Regions from separate parts of the Clostridium sp. X genome, predicted to be linked through region 2. Evidence: riboswitches for the same ligand, from Rfam matches in the RefSeq annotation. Region 2 holds a riboswitch; the other holds the start of a gene.
The links. A riboswitch is a leader RNA that binds a small molecule or an ion and turns the genes downstream of it on or off. The one in region 2 is predicted to bind S-adenosylmethionine.
Positions count from the first base shown of each region.

Region 1: another riboswitch for S-adenosylmethionine. It lies ahead of ACX0KU_RS15155 (methionine ABC transporter ATP-binding protein); the one in region 2 lies ahead of ACX0KU_RS07605 (O-acetylhomoserine aminocarboxypropyltransferase/cysteine synthase family protein).

Region 1 covers NZ_CM146912.1:3,010,946-3,016,642, forward strand. The annotation lists partial or broken gene ACX0KU_RS15135 (ABC transporter ATP-binding protein) at 1-116, opposite strand, end outside; gene corA (magnesium/cobalt transporter CorA) at 289-1,353, shown strand; gene ACX0KU_RS15145 (MetQ/NlpA family ABC transporter substrate-binding protein) at 1,419-2,234, opposite strand; gene ACX0KU_RS15150 (methionine ABC transporter permease) at 2,304-2,945, opposite strand; gene ACX0KU_RS15155 (methionine ABC transporter ATP-binding protein) at 2,948-3,904, opposite strand; SAM riboswitch class I at 3,979-4,094, opposite strand; gene ACX0KU_RS15160 (ferritin-like domain-containing protein) at 4,162-4,620, opposite strand; gene ilvB (biosynthetic-type acetolactate synthase large subunit) at 4,661-5,697, opposite strand, start outside.
Region 2 covers NZ_CM146912.1:1,482,936-1,488,632, reverse strand. The annotation lists gene ACX0KU_RS07615 (sensor histidine kinase) at 1-32, shown strand, start outside; gene ACX0KU_RS07610 (cell shape-determining protein) at 95-1,798, opposite strand; gene ACX0KU_RS07605 (O-acetylhomoserine aminocarboxypropyltransferase/cysteine synthase family protein) at 1,919-3,196, opposite strand; SAM riboswitch class I at 3,309-3,415, opposite strand; gene asnA (aspartate--ammonia ligase) at 3,472-4,491, opposite strand; gene ACX0KU_RS07595 (Ig-like domain-containing domain) at 4,738-5,697, shown strand, end outside.

The sequences.
Region 1 (5,697 bases), 1.5 Mb from region 2:
GCATTTGCTATATATTCTAGATGTTCGTACACCGTAAGCATATCATAAAGGACTGGGGTCTCTGGTACATAGCTAAATAGTTTCTTTGCCTCTATTGTTTTATTTTTATATCCACAGCTAAAACATTATCATATTGCTTAACTAAATTTTTTCACACTTAACATATTATTAATTTCTCCTTCTATTTTTTACTTTATAAGGGTAAAATTATCTTTATAGGATTATATCATATACTTATTTAAGTATACAAATTCAAGAAACCCTAGAAATTTATTGGAGGTATTGAAAATGCCCAAGCACATAAAAAGTCGAAAAAGAAAGATCGGATCTGCTCCTGGGACTTTAGTTCATATCGGAGAACATACTAGTGAAAACATAAGAATAGATTTAATAGAGTATAATGATAATATTTTTAATAAAACCTCTATAAATAATATAGAAAAAGCTTTTCATAAAAGCATAGATAGTTCTGTAATATGGATAGATATTGATGGACTTTATGATATAGATCTAGTAAAAAAAGTTGGGGATAATTTCAACATTCACTCTTTAATATTAGAAGATATTCTAAATACAGACCAGCATCCTAAAGTTGATTTAGAAAACAATTATATATACATAGTTCTTAAGATGCTCTATTACGATAAATTCTCTAAAGAAATAAAGTCTGAACAAGTTAGTTTCGTATTATTTGATGATTGTCTTATTTCCTTTCAGGAATTTCCTGGAGATGTCTTTGATAATATAAGAAACAGACTTGAGACTAATAAAAATAATATAAGAAGTAAGGGTTCCGACTATCTGCTTTACTCCTTAATAGATGCTATAGTAGATAGTTATTTTAATATATTTGAAAGTATAGGAGATGTTTTAGATAAAATCGAAAATAATCTTATGAATAACCCTACCAAAAGCTTACTATCAGATATATACAACCTTAAGAGAGATATAATTTTTCTTCGAAACTCTGTATGGCCCCTTAGGGAAATTGTAAGTACCTTAATCAAGGATGAACATATCTTAATTGACGAAAAAACTACCATATATTTAAGGGACGTTTATGATCATATCATTCAAATTATAAATGTAATTGAAACTTATAGAGATATTTTATCTGGAATGCTTGATATTTATCTTTCAAGCATGAGTAATAAAACTAATGAAGTAATGAAAGTTTTAACGGTATTCTCTACTATTTTTATCCCTCTTACATTTTTAACAGGTATTTATGGTATGAACTTTCACTATATGCCTGAGCTTAGTTTTAAGTATGGGTACCCGATTTTTTGGATTATTACCATTGCATTAATTTTATTTATGATAAATTATTTCAGGAAAAAAAATTGGTTCTAAAAAAAGGTCATGTTATGAGTAATTTACATAACATGACCTTTTAATCGTAGATTTGGGATATCTGCTTAGAATGCTGGAACTATTGCTCCCTTATATTCTTCTTCTATAAACTTTTTGATTTCTGGTGAGTTAATTGCTTCAGTTAAAGCTTTTATATATTCCTTATCTTTGTTATCTTCTTTAACAGCTAATATATTAGCATAAGGAGAATCCTTAGATTCAATTGCAAGAGCATCATTTGTAGGATTTAATCCTGCTGGTAGTGCATAGTTTGTATTAATAACTGCTGCATCTACATCTTTTAAAGTTCTTGGAAGTTGTGCTGCTTCTAATTCTTGTATTTTTATATTTTTAGGATTTTCTGTAATATCTAATTTAGTTATTAGTGCTCCTTCTTTAAATTTAAGAATTCCTTCTCTTTCAAGTAGTCTTAAAGCTCTAGCTTCATTTGTTGGATCATTTGGCACTGCAATAGTCGCTCCATCTTTTATTTCTTTTAAATCTTTTAATTTTTCTGAGTATACTCCCATTGGCTCTAAGTGAACTTTAGTAGTATATGTTAAATGTGTCTTTTTTTCTTCATTAAACTTCTCTAAATAAGGAACATGTTGGAAGAAGTTAGCATCTAATTGACCATCTTCAACAGCAGTATTAGGAATTACATAATCATTAAATACTTTGATTTCTAAAGTATAACCTTTTTTCTCAAGTATTGGTTTTACTTTTTCTAAAATTTGAGAGTGTGGTTCTGGAGTTGCTCCAACTACTATTTTCTTCTTTTCTTCTGGCTTAGCCGCTTCTTTATTTCCGCAGCCTGTAAGTCCGATAGCACCTAAAACCACTGTACTTGCTAATAAAACTGATAAAATTCTTTTTTTCATTTATAATTCCCCCTTATTATTTATTAATTCTTTTATATTTTATAAATTACTATAAATAGTATTTTATATTTATCTGTTTACCTTTTTATATATTAGTGTTCCTATTGTCTGAATAGCTTGAACAAGTACTATTAAAACTATTACTGTAGCTATTAGAACATCTGTTTTAAACATCTGATATCCATATCGCATAGCTACATCTCCAAGTCCGCCAGCTCCAATTGCACCTGCCATTGCAGAAAATCCCACTACAACTATGGCTGTAAGGGTTATCCCTGAAACAATAGAAGGTAGGGCTTCCGGAAGCATAATTTTAAATACAATTTGAGAAGTACTTGCTCCAAAGGACTTTGCAGCTTCTATTACTCCTTTATCTACTTCTTTAAGTGCTGATTCTATTACTCTTGTCACAAAAGGAGCGCAACCAATAGTTAATGGTACTATTGCTGCAGTCGTTCCAATGTAAGTTCCCAATAAAAGTCTTGTAAATGGTATTAGTAATATTAATAAAATGATAAATGGAAAAGATCTTAACACATTTATAATCATATCTAGAGTGTTATATACTGGCTCATTTGGCTTTAATCCATTTTTATCAGTAATAATCATTATAATTGCTGGTACAAAACCTATTAAAACTGCTAAAAATGTAGAAATTAAAACCATATACAGGGTTTCTCCAAGTGCTGGAATTAAAATATTAGTCAACATATCTATAGAACCTCCCAATGTACATTTTTCTCATTAAGATAAGAAGAAACTATATGTTTTTTTTCTTCTGGCACATTTATTACTAAGCTTCCAAGTACACCAACACTAAATTTTTCAAGTTTTCCCCAAACAATAGAAAAATCTATATCTAATTCTCTAGCCATAGAGGTTATTATACTATTTTGACTTAGCTCTTTTGGGAAGAATATTTTTATGTTTACTCCTTCTGTTGGGAGTACATCTTCTTCACCTAATAAATTTTCCATTTCCTTAGTTGGATTTAAGAAAACTTCCTCTACTTTTCCAGCCTGAATTACTCTTCCGCCTTCCATTAAAGCTACCTTTGTACAAGCTTCTTTTATAACTTCCATTTGATGAGTAACTATAATAACTGTTATGCCTAATTTTTCATTTATTTCTCTAAGTAATTGTAGTATAGATTTTGTAGTTTTAGGATCAAGGGCTGAAGTTGCCTCATCACACAGTAAAATACTTGGCTGAAGAGTTAATGCTCTTGCGATAGCAACTCTTTGTTTTTGTCCTCCACTAAGCTCTTTAGGCCTGCTATTAGCTTTATCCTCTAGTCCAACAAGAGCCAGTAGTTCTTTTACTCTTTTATCTATATCTTCTTTACTATATCCCCAGGTTTCTAGTGGCAAGGCAACATTTTGCCATACATTTCTTCTATTTAATAAACTAAAGTTCTGAAATATCATTCCTATATCTTTTCTAAACTCTCTAATTTCTTTTTCTTCAAGATCCTTTACTTCTCTACTACCTACTATTACATTTCCTGAATCATAGCTCTCAAGACCATTTATACATCGTAGCAGTGTAGACTTTCCAGCTCCACTATGTCCTATAATCCCAAAAATTTCTCCTTCTTCTATTTCTAAACTTACATCTTTTAAAACTTTATCTTCTCCAAAATATTTTACTATATTTTTTATCTCGATCATTGCTGCACCCCCTGCTACTTGTTGATAAAAAAATAAAGACCCAAGGATGTCCTTAGGTCTAAAATTCCTATGTATCCTCATCTTCCAGCTTTTGCTGCAGGATTTAGCACCATTGTATAAACTATAATATATACTTTATACCGGTTGCCGGGTTTCATCGGGCCAGTCCCTCCACCACTCTTGATAAGCTATATTCAATTCTTTGTTTATTATATTACTGTACAGAATAATTGTCAATAGAGTTTTAGAACTTTTTATTATTCCTCTATTTTTTCTAATTTATTCATAAGTTCAATTAAATCTTCCAAAAACTTTAAATGTTTCTTTTCTTCTTCAATAATATTTAACAAGATTTTTCTTTCTTCTTCAGTCTCTACTTCTTTTAACATTTTCTCGTATAAACTTATACTCTTTTTTTCATCTTCTGTCGCAGTTACATAAATATTAGTTTGAACTTTAGGTAAACTCTTTAGAAATTCTGTTTGACTCTTCCTTTCAAAAATACTTGTATATTTATTTAGATTACTTTCGACATTAACATTAATATCCATGTTTTTATTCATCAAACCTCTAAATATATTATAGTGTTTAGTTTCTTCTAGTGACAAAAACTCAAATATCTCTTTTAACCACTCATCCTTACAAGTCTTGGCTAGTTCCTTATAATAATTCCGTCCATCTTCTTCCATCTTCAAAGCAAATTCATATATACTCAAAACAATTCCTCCTAAATAGTTATCAAATTAATTTTATAGTCTAATACTCACTTATCATGTTGTTAATAACTTCTCCTGGAGCAACCATCGGAAATACTTTTTCTGAATAACTTATTTGACATTCTATGAGAACAGGTTCATTAAGCCCTAATGCATAATTTAATACCGCCTCTACTTCTTCTTCTTTTGTAACTCTAATTGACTTTATTCTATAAGCCTCACCAAGTTTTACAAAGTCAACTTCATCTTCAAATACAGTATGAGAAAATCTTTTGTCATAAAACATCTCTTGCCATTGATGAACCATCCCAAGACAGCTATTATTTAAAACCAACTGTATTATTGGAATTTTATATCTTGATATAGTAGCCAACTCAATAGAATTCATTTTAAAACTTCCATCCCCAGCTATATTTATAACCTTTTTTCCTGTATTTCCAAAATAAGCTCCAATAGCTGCTCCTAAACCAAATCCCATAGTCCCAAGTCCACCTGATGATATAAAAGTTCTTGGCTCCAAATACTTATAATATTGAGCTGCCCACATCTGATTTTGACCAACCTCTGTTGTTATAATGCATTTACCTTTAGTTATTTCGTATAGCTTTTCTATCACATATTGTCCACTTAATCCTTCATTTCTATTATATGATAGAGGATACTTTTCTTTCCACTCTTTAATTTGCGAATTCCAATCCCCATCAGATTTTTCATCTACAATTTTAGTTAAATCTTTCAATATAACTTTTACATCTCCACTTAAAGGAATATCTACTCTAATATTTTTCCCTAGTTCCTTTTCATCAATGTCTATATGAATTATTTTAGCATCCGGTGCAAATCCTTCAATCTTACTTGTTACACGATCATTAAACCTTGCTCCTATTGCAATTAATAGATCACATTTAGTTACCGCATAATTAGAACAACGTGTTCCATGCATTCCAATCATCCCAGTAAAATTTTTATGTTCTCCCGATATACTTCCAAGACCCATTAAACTACATGTAACAGGGGCCTTTATTTTCTCTGAAAATTTCACTAGTTCTTCATTGGCCTCTGAACTTATAATTCCAC
Region 2 (5,697 bases):
CAAAAATATCTATATTCTTACCTGTTAATTAAAAATAAATTAATTAAGGAGAAAAGCTTTGTAAGCTTTTCTCCTTTTGTTTTTGCACTACTTATTAATTTTGTTCATTTATCTTTCCTATAACTTCCTTCTCTTCAATAATCTTTTCCTCACTTACAGCTTTAGTTTGAGTAAACTGAAGGTTATCAAAGCTTATAAGGTCTATACTAGAATTAGGATTCTTATTGTAGGTAATCTCTACTGAATCCCCCTCCCTAGTTAAAGGGAGTTCGTTTGACATATTTAAAGAAGTTATAAATATCTTGTCTTGTTTTTCCTTTAAAATTATATAATAATAGGTTGTATCTTCAACAAAAGAAGATGCAATTCTTAGAACTGTTCCTTTTTCGGTAATCTTTTCCCCACTTTTCTCTAAACCTTGCCAGTTTCCTTTGTCTTTAAGATAATTTATATAATTAGACTTAGTTTTACTTAAAGACTCTCCAGTTCCTACTGTGCTATAATCTTTAACACTAACCATAGCATATAGCTTAATTAATCCCTTCTTATCCTTTAATGACATAAAATAAGTTGCTTCATTTTCAAGATTAATTAATATTGGGAAAGTAGCTGTATACCCTAAATTCTGAACCTTACCTTCTGCCGAAGCCATTGCAGCTATTTCATGACTACCTGAAACCTTATAGAAGTTTGTTTCTTTAGTCCTTGTATTAACTAACACAAACCCTACAGTTGATTCATCATTCCCTGATGAAGTTAATCCTGTGTAATAATAACAATTTCCATCATTATAAATTATATTATATCCCTCTGTAGTTTTTAATTTATCCTTGTCAGATGGATTCCACCAACCATGAACGTACTGACCCCAATCGTTTAGTTGATTAATTGCAAAGTTTGCTGGAATTACTCTATCTACCCAACTTGGTATATCCTTCATATCATACCCTTTAACTTCACCTGTCTCAGCATCTACTATAACAACCCCATTAACTTTCGAACCACTTACACCAATAGAGTTTTCATATTTTGTAACTACCCAGTAAGGCTTTCCTGAATCATCTAGTTCAAATGAAAAATCAGTTAGTCCAACATTTTGAAAGCCTGATGTGTATATTTTTCTACGCAAATCATCTCCAAAAAAGCCTTGAGGTTGATATTTTATCTTAACTTTCTTGTCATCAATTGTTTGCACTAGTTTTATATCTTGAGGATTAGTAGAGCTTATTTGAATATACCCCGGAGTACCCTCTCTATTTGAAAACCATTTAAACATTCCTGAATGAACTAGTGGTGCCACCCAGTATAGTTGTCCATTAACATTTATCTGAGTAAATTCTGATAATTCAACTTGGCTACCTAATGCTACTTGTTCTCCTAGCTTCTTTTCCCCAAGGTTTTGAGCAAGATCTTTATCTACCATTGGAAGCTTAGTTAAATCTATAGGAGATATTTCAGAAGAAAATTCTTTTTCCTTTACCTCGCCAATCATAGTTCTATATTTACCTGAATTAAAAATACCAAGAGTAGATCCTATTTGGAATACTAACAAAATAAAAGTAATTACAGATATCCAAATTACCTTTTTAATCTGAAACTTATAAACAAGTAAAGTTGCCATAATTAAAAGTGCTATTACTTGAATTACTATTAAAGTACTTATAAAGTTTAAAGATAGCACTGGCATTGTAATATATCCTAAAATCAATGTGACTATAACTAGTATTACGGTTATAGCTATAGCTACAGTCTTTTTACTTGATACCTTCGATTTATTTATTGTTTTTCCTTTATTCATAATTTCCCCCAATATTAAAGACCTTATTATATCTTATACTATACCATATTATAAGATATAAAACTATTGGGACTTTATGCCTAAGAAAGCCCTGTATTCAACCGAATACAGGGCTTTTTATTATATTTGTGCTAAAGCATTTTCAATATCATTAATTAAATCATCTATTCCTTCAATTCCAACGGAAACTCTTATAAGTTCTGGATTAACTCCAGCTTGTCTTTGGCTTTCTTCATCTAATTGTTGATGTGTTGTAGATGCTGGATGTATTACAAGAGATTTAGCATCTCCTACATTTGCAAGGAGTGAGAAAATTTCTAATGAATTTATAAATTTCACACCGCTTTCTAATCCACCCTTTACTCCGAAAGTAAATATAGCTCCAGCTCCTTTTGGAAGATACTTCTCTGCAAGAGTTTTATATTTGCTATCAGCTAAACCTGGGTAGTTTACCCACTCAACTTTAGGGTGATTACTTAAATATTCTGCAAGCTTTTTAGCATTCTCTACATGTCTTTCTACTCTAAGCGATAATGTTTCAAGACCTATTAATAATTGGAAAGAGTTAAATGGAGATATACATGCTCCTGTATCTCTTAATAATGCAGTTCTAAGTCTTAAGATATAAGCTGCTTCTTTAAAAGCTTCATAGTAAGAAAGTCCGTTATAGCTCTTATCCGGTTCAACAAGTTTTGGGAACTTACCATTATTCCAATCAAACTTTCCTGAGTCTACTACTATTCCCCCTATAGATGTACCATGACCTCCTATATACTTTGTAGCTGAATGTACTACAATATCTGCTCCAAATTCAAATGGTCTGCAAAGGTATGGAGTTGCAAAAGTATTATCTATAATTAGCGGAACTCCATTTTTATGAGCAACGTCTGCTATGGCTTCTATATCACATATATTAATTCCTGGATTTCCTATTGTTTCTATAAATACTGCTTTAGTTTTTTCTGTTATAGCCTTTTGAAAATTTTCTACATTTTCTGGATCTACAAAGTTAACCTTAATTCCAAAGTTAGGTAAAGTATTTTCAAATAAAGAATAAGTACCACCATATATTGTAGATGCTGCTACAATTTCATCTCCGCTACCAGCAATATTTAAGATAGCATATGTTATAGCTGCCATTCCTGATGCCGTTGCAACTGCTCCAACCCCACCTTCTAATAAAGTAACTCTCTTCTCAAAAACATCTGTAGTTGGATTCATGATACGAGTATAAATATTTCCAAACTTCTTTAAACCAAATAAATCAGCTGCATCTTGTGTATCTTCAAATACATAAGAAGTTGTTTGATATAGTGGTACAGCTCTTGATTTTGTTACAGCATCTATTTCTTGCCCACCGTGTAATTGAATTGTTTCAAAAGATAATTGTTTTGTCATTTTTAATTGCCCCCTTAGTAATTTCGTTACAGAAACTCCTTGTCTATTTTGCCCCGATAAAATAAAAAAATCTTTCTGTAGATAAGCTACAGAAAGATTTTAATCTCTCAGTTCCTTATCTTCCAGGTATAAATACCTGCTGGATTTAGCACCTTAAAACATTGCTGTTTAGGTTGCCGGACGTCATCGGGCCAGTCCCTCGGTCACTCTTGATAAGAAGTTCCGTATTTAATTTATCTAATAATAACAAGCTTTTCATAGTTTGTCAATAAGTTTTATAATAATTGTATTCCTGATTCTTCACACTCTTTTATAATGTCTTCTGACCATATAGAAGATTGAACTTCACCTATATGAGCTTTTCTTAAGAAAAACATACATATTCTTGATTGACCAATTCCCCCACCCATTGTTAAAGGAAGTTTATCCTCTACAAGCATTTTGTGGAATTCTAATTCTATTCTTTCCATACAACCTTCTTTTTCTAATTGAGATACTAATGATTCTTTATCTACTCTAATACCCATAGAAGAAAGCTCAAAAGCGCACTCTAAAAGAGGATTCCAAAATACAATATCTCCATTTAATTGCCAATCATCATAATCTGGTGCTCTTCCATCATGTTTTTCGCCTGATGCTAATTTATCTCCTATTTTCATTATAAAGACTGCACCTTTATCTTCTGCTATTTTATTTTCTCTTTCTTTAGCAATTAAACCAGGATACATATCTTCTAACTCTTGAGTAGTTATAAATGTAATCTTTTCTGGTAATATTTTATCTATCTCAGGATATTTGCTATTGATAAATTCTTCAGTAGCTTTGAACACTTCATATATCCCTTCTACTGTACCTTTTAGTTTATCAATAGTTCTGTCTTCTTTGCTTATAACCTTTTCCCAATCCCATTGGTCTACATACATAGAATGAAGGTTATCTAACTCTTCATCTCTTCTTATAGCATTCATGTCTGTATAAAGGCCTTCTCCTGAAGTAAAACCATATCTATATAATGCCATTCTCTTCCATTTAGCTAATGAATGTACTATTTGTATTTCTTCATCTTTAATATCTAATGCATCAAAACCTACTGGTCTTTCTACTCCATTTAAATTGTCATTAAGTCCTGTAGATGCCTTTACAAATAAAGGTGCTGATACTCTAGTTAAATTTAATTTATATGCAAGCTCTCTTTCAAAATAATCTTTAAGCTTTTTTATTGCTATTTCTGTTTTTCTTAAATCTAAGCTTGAATGATAAGCTTTAGGAATTATAACCTTTTTAACAGTTTCCATATTTCCTGCCCCCAAATCCCAATATTTTAAATATCTAATTCATTAAAAATTATAACCTCTTTATTGTAGTTTTTCAATATATTTTACGTTATTTTATCAAGATATTAATATTAAAGCCTCAAATTTTATAATCAATAAATTTCTAGTAAATAAGAGTGGTTTTTTTATGAATTCAAAAAAATTCCCTTATAATTATTCAACTATAGTATACTTAACATAGTAAATAAGTTATGAGAAGGTGTTAATTTGAAATCTAATAACAGAACTACTAAACTTGTATCTTTATCTTTTATTTTAGTATTTACAATAAATATTTTTTTTATGAATACTTCCACTAAAGCCCAGCCTGTAAATGTAGAAATTCCAAGCATAGAGAATAAGGAAATTCTTGAAAAACAATTTATAAATCCTAGTAATACAAAGGAAAAATCACGTTTGTATTACCTTAAGGATATCGATTCTAAAACTCCTGTTATCTTTTTTTGTCATGGGTATGGTGGGTCAGATCCTAATTTATATAAAAATTTAATCAATCATATCGTAAGCCAAGGCTATATAGTTGTTTATATACCTTATCCTATTATTCCTTTACCTATTAATAAAACAGTAATAGAAGAAAAATATACTATATTATGGGATGGTATTGAAGAATCAGTAAAATCATATGGAGATTTAATGGATCTAACAAAGATAGGATTTGTTGGGCACTCCTTTGGTGCCGGCGCACTCCCTGCACTTACTTATAAAGCTATAGAGAGTAATAACTGGGGTACATCTGGCGCTTTTATGTATATGTTGGCTCCTTGGTATTCTTATCAAATAACTCAAGAGCAATTAAGTAACTTTCCAAAACAGACTAAACTAATAATGGAAGTTTTCAACGATGATGTTACTAATGATCACAGAATGGCAAAAGATATATTTGAAAATATTAGTATACCAAATAGTGAGAAGGACTTTATTAATCTGTATAGTTCTTATAACTCTAATCTAGTGGCACTAGCAAGTCACGGGGTTCCTCTTAACAATGACTATGAACCAGATATGTATAAAGCCTTAGATAAATATGGCATTTATAATCTCTTCGATGGATTAGCTATGTACAGCTTTAATAAAGATTTAGAAAGTAAGAAAATAGCTTTAGGGAATGGTAGTAAAAATCAAATATACATGGGCACATGGGCTGATGGAAAAAAATATAGAGAC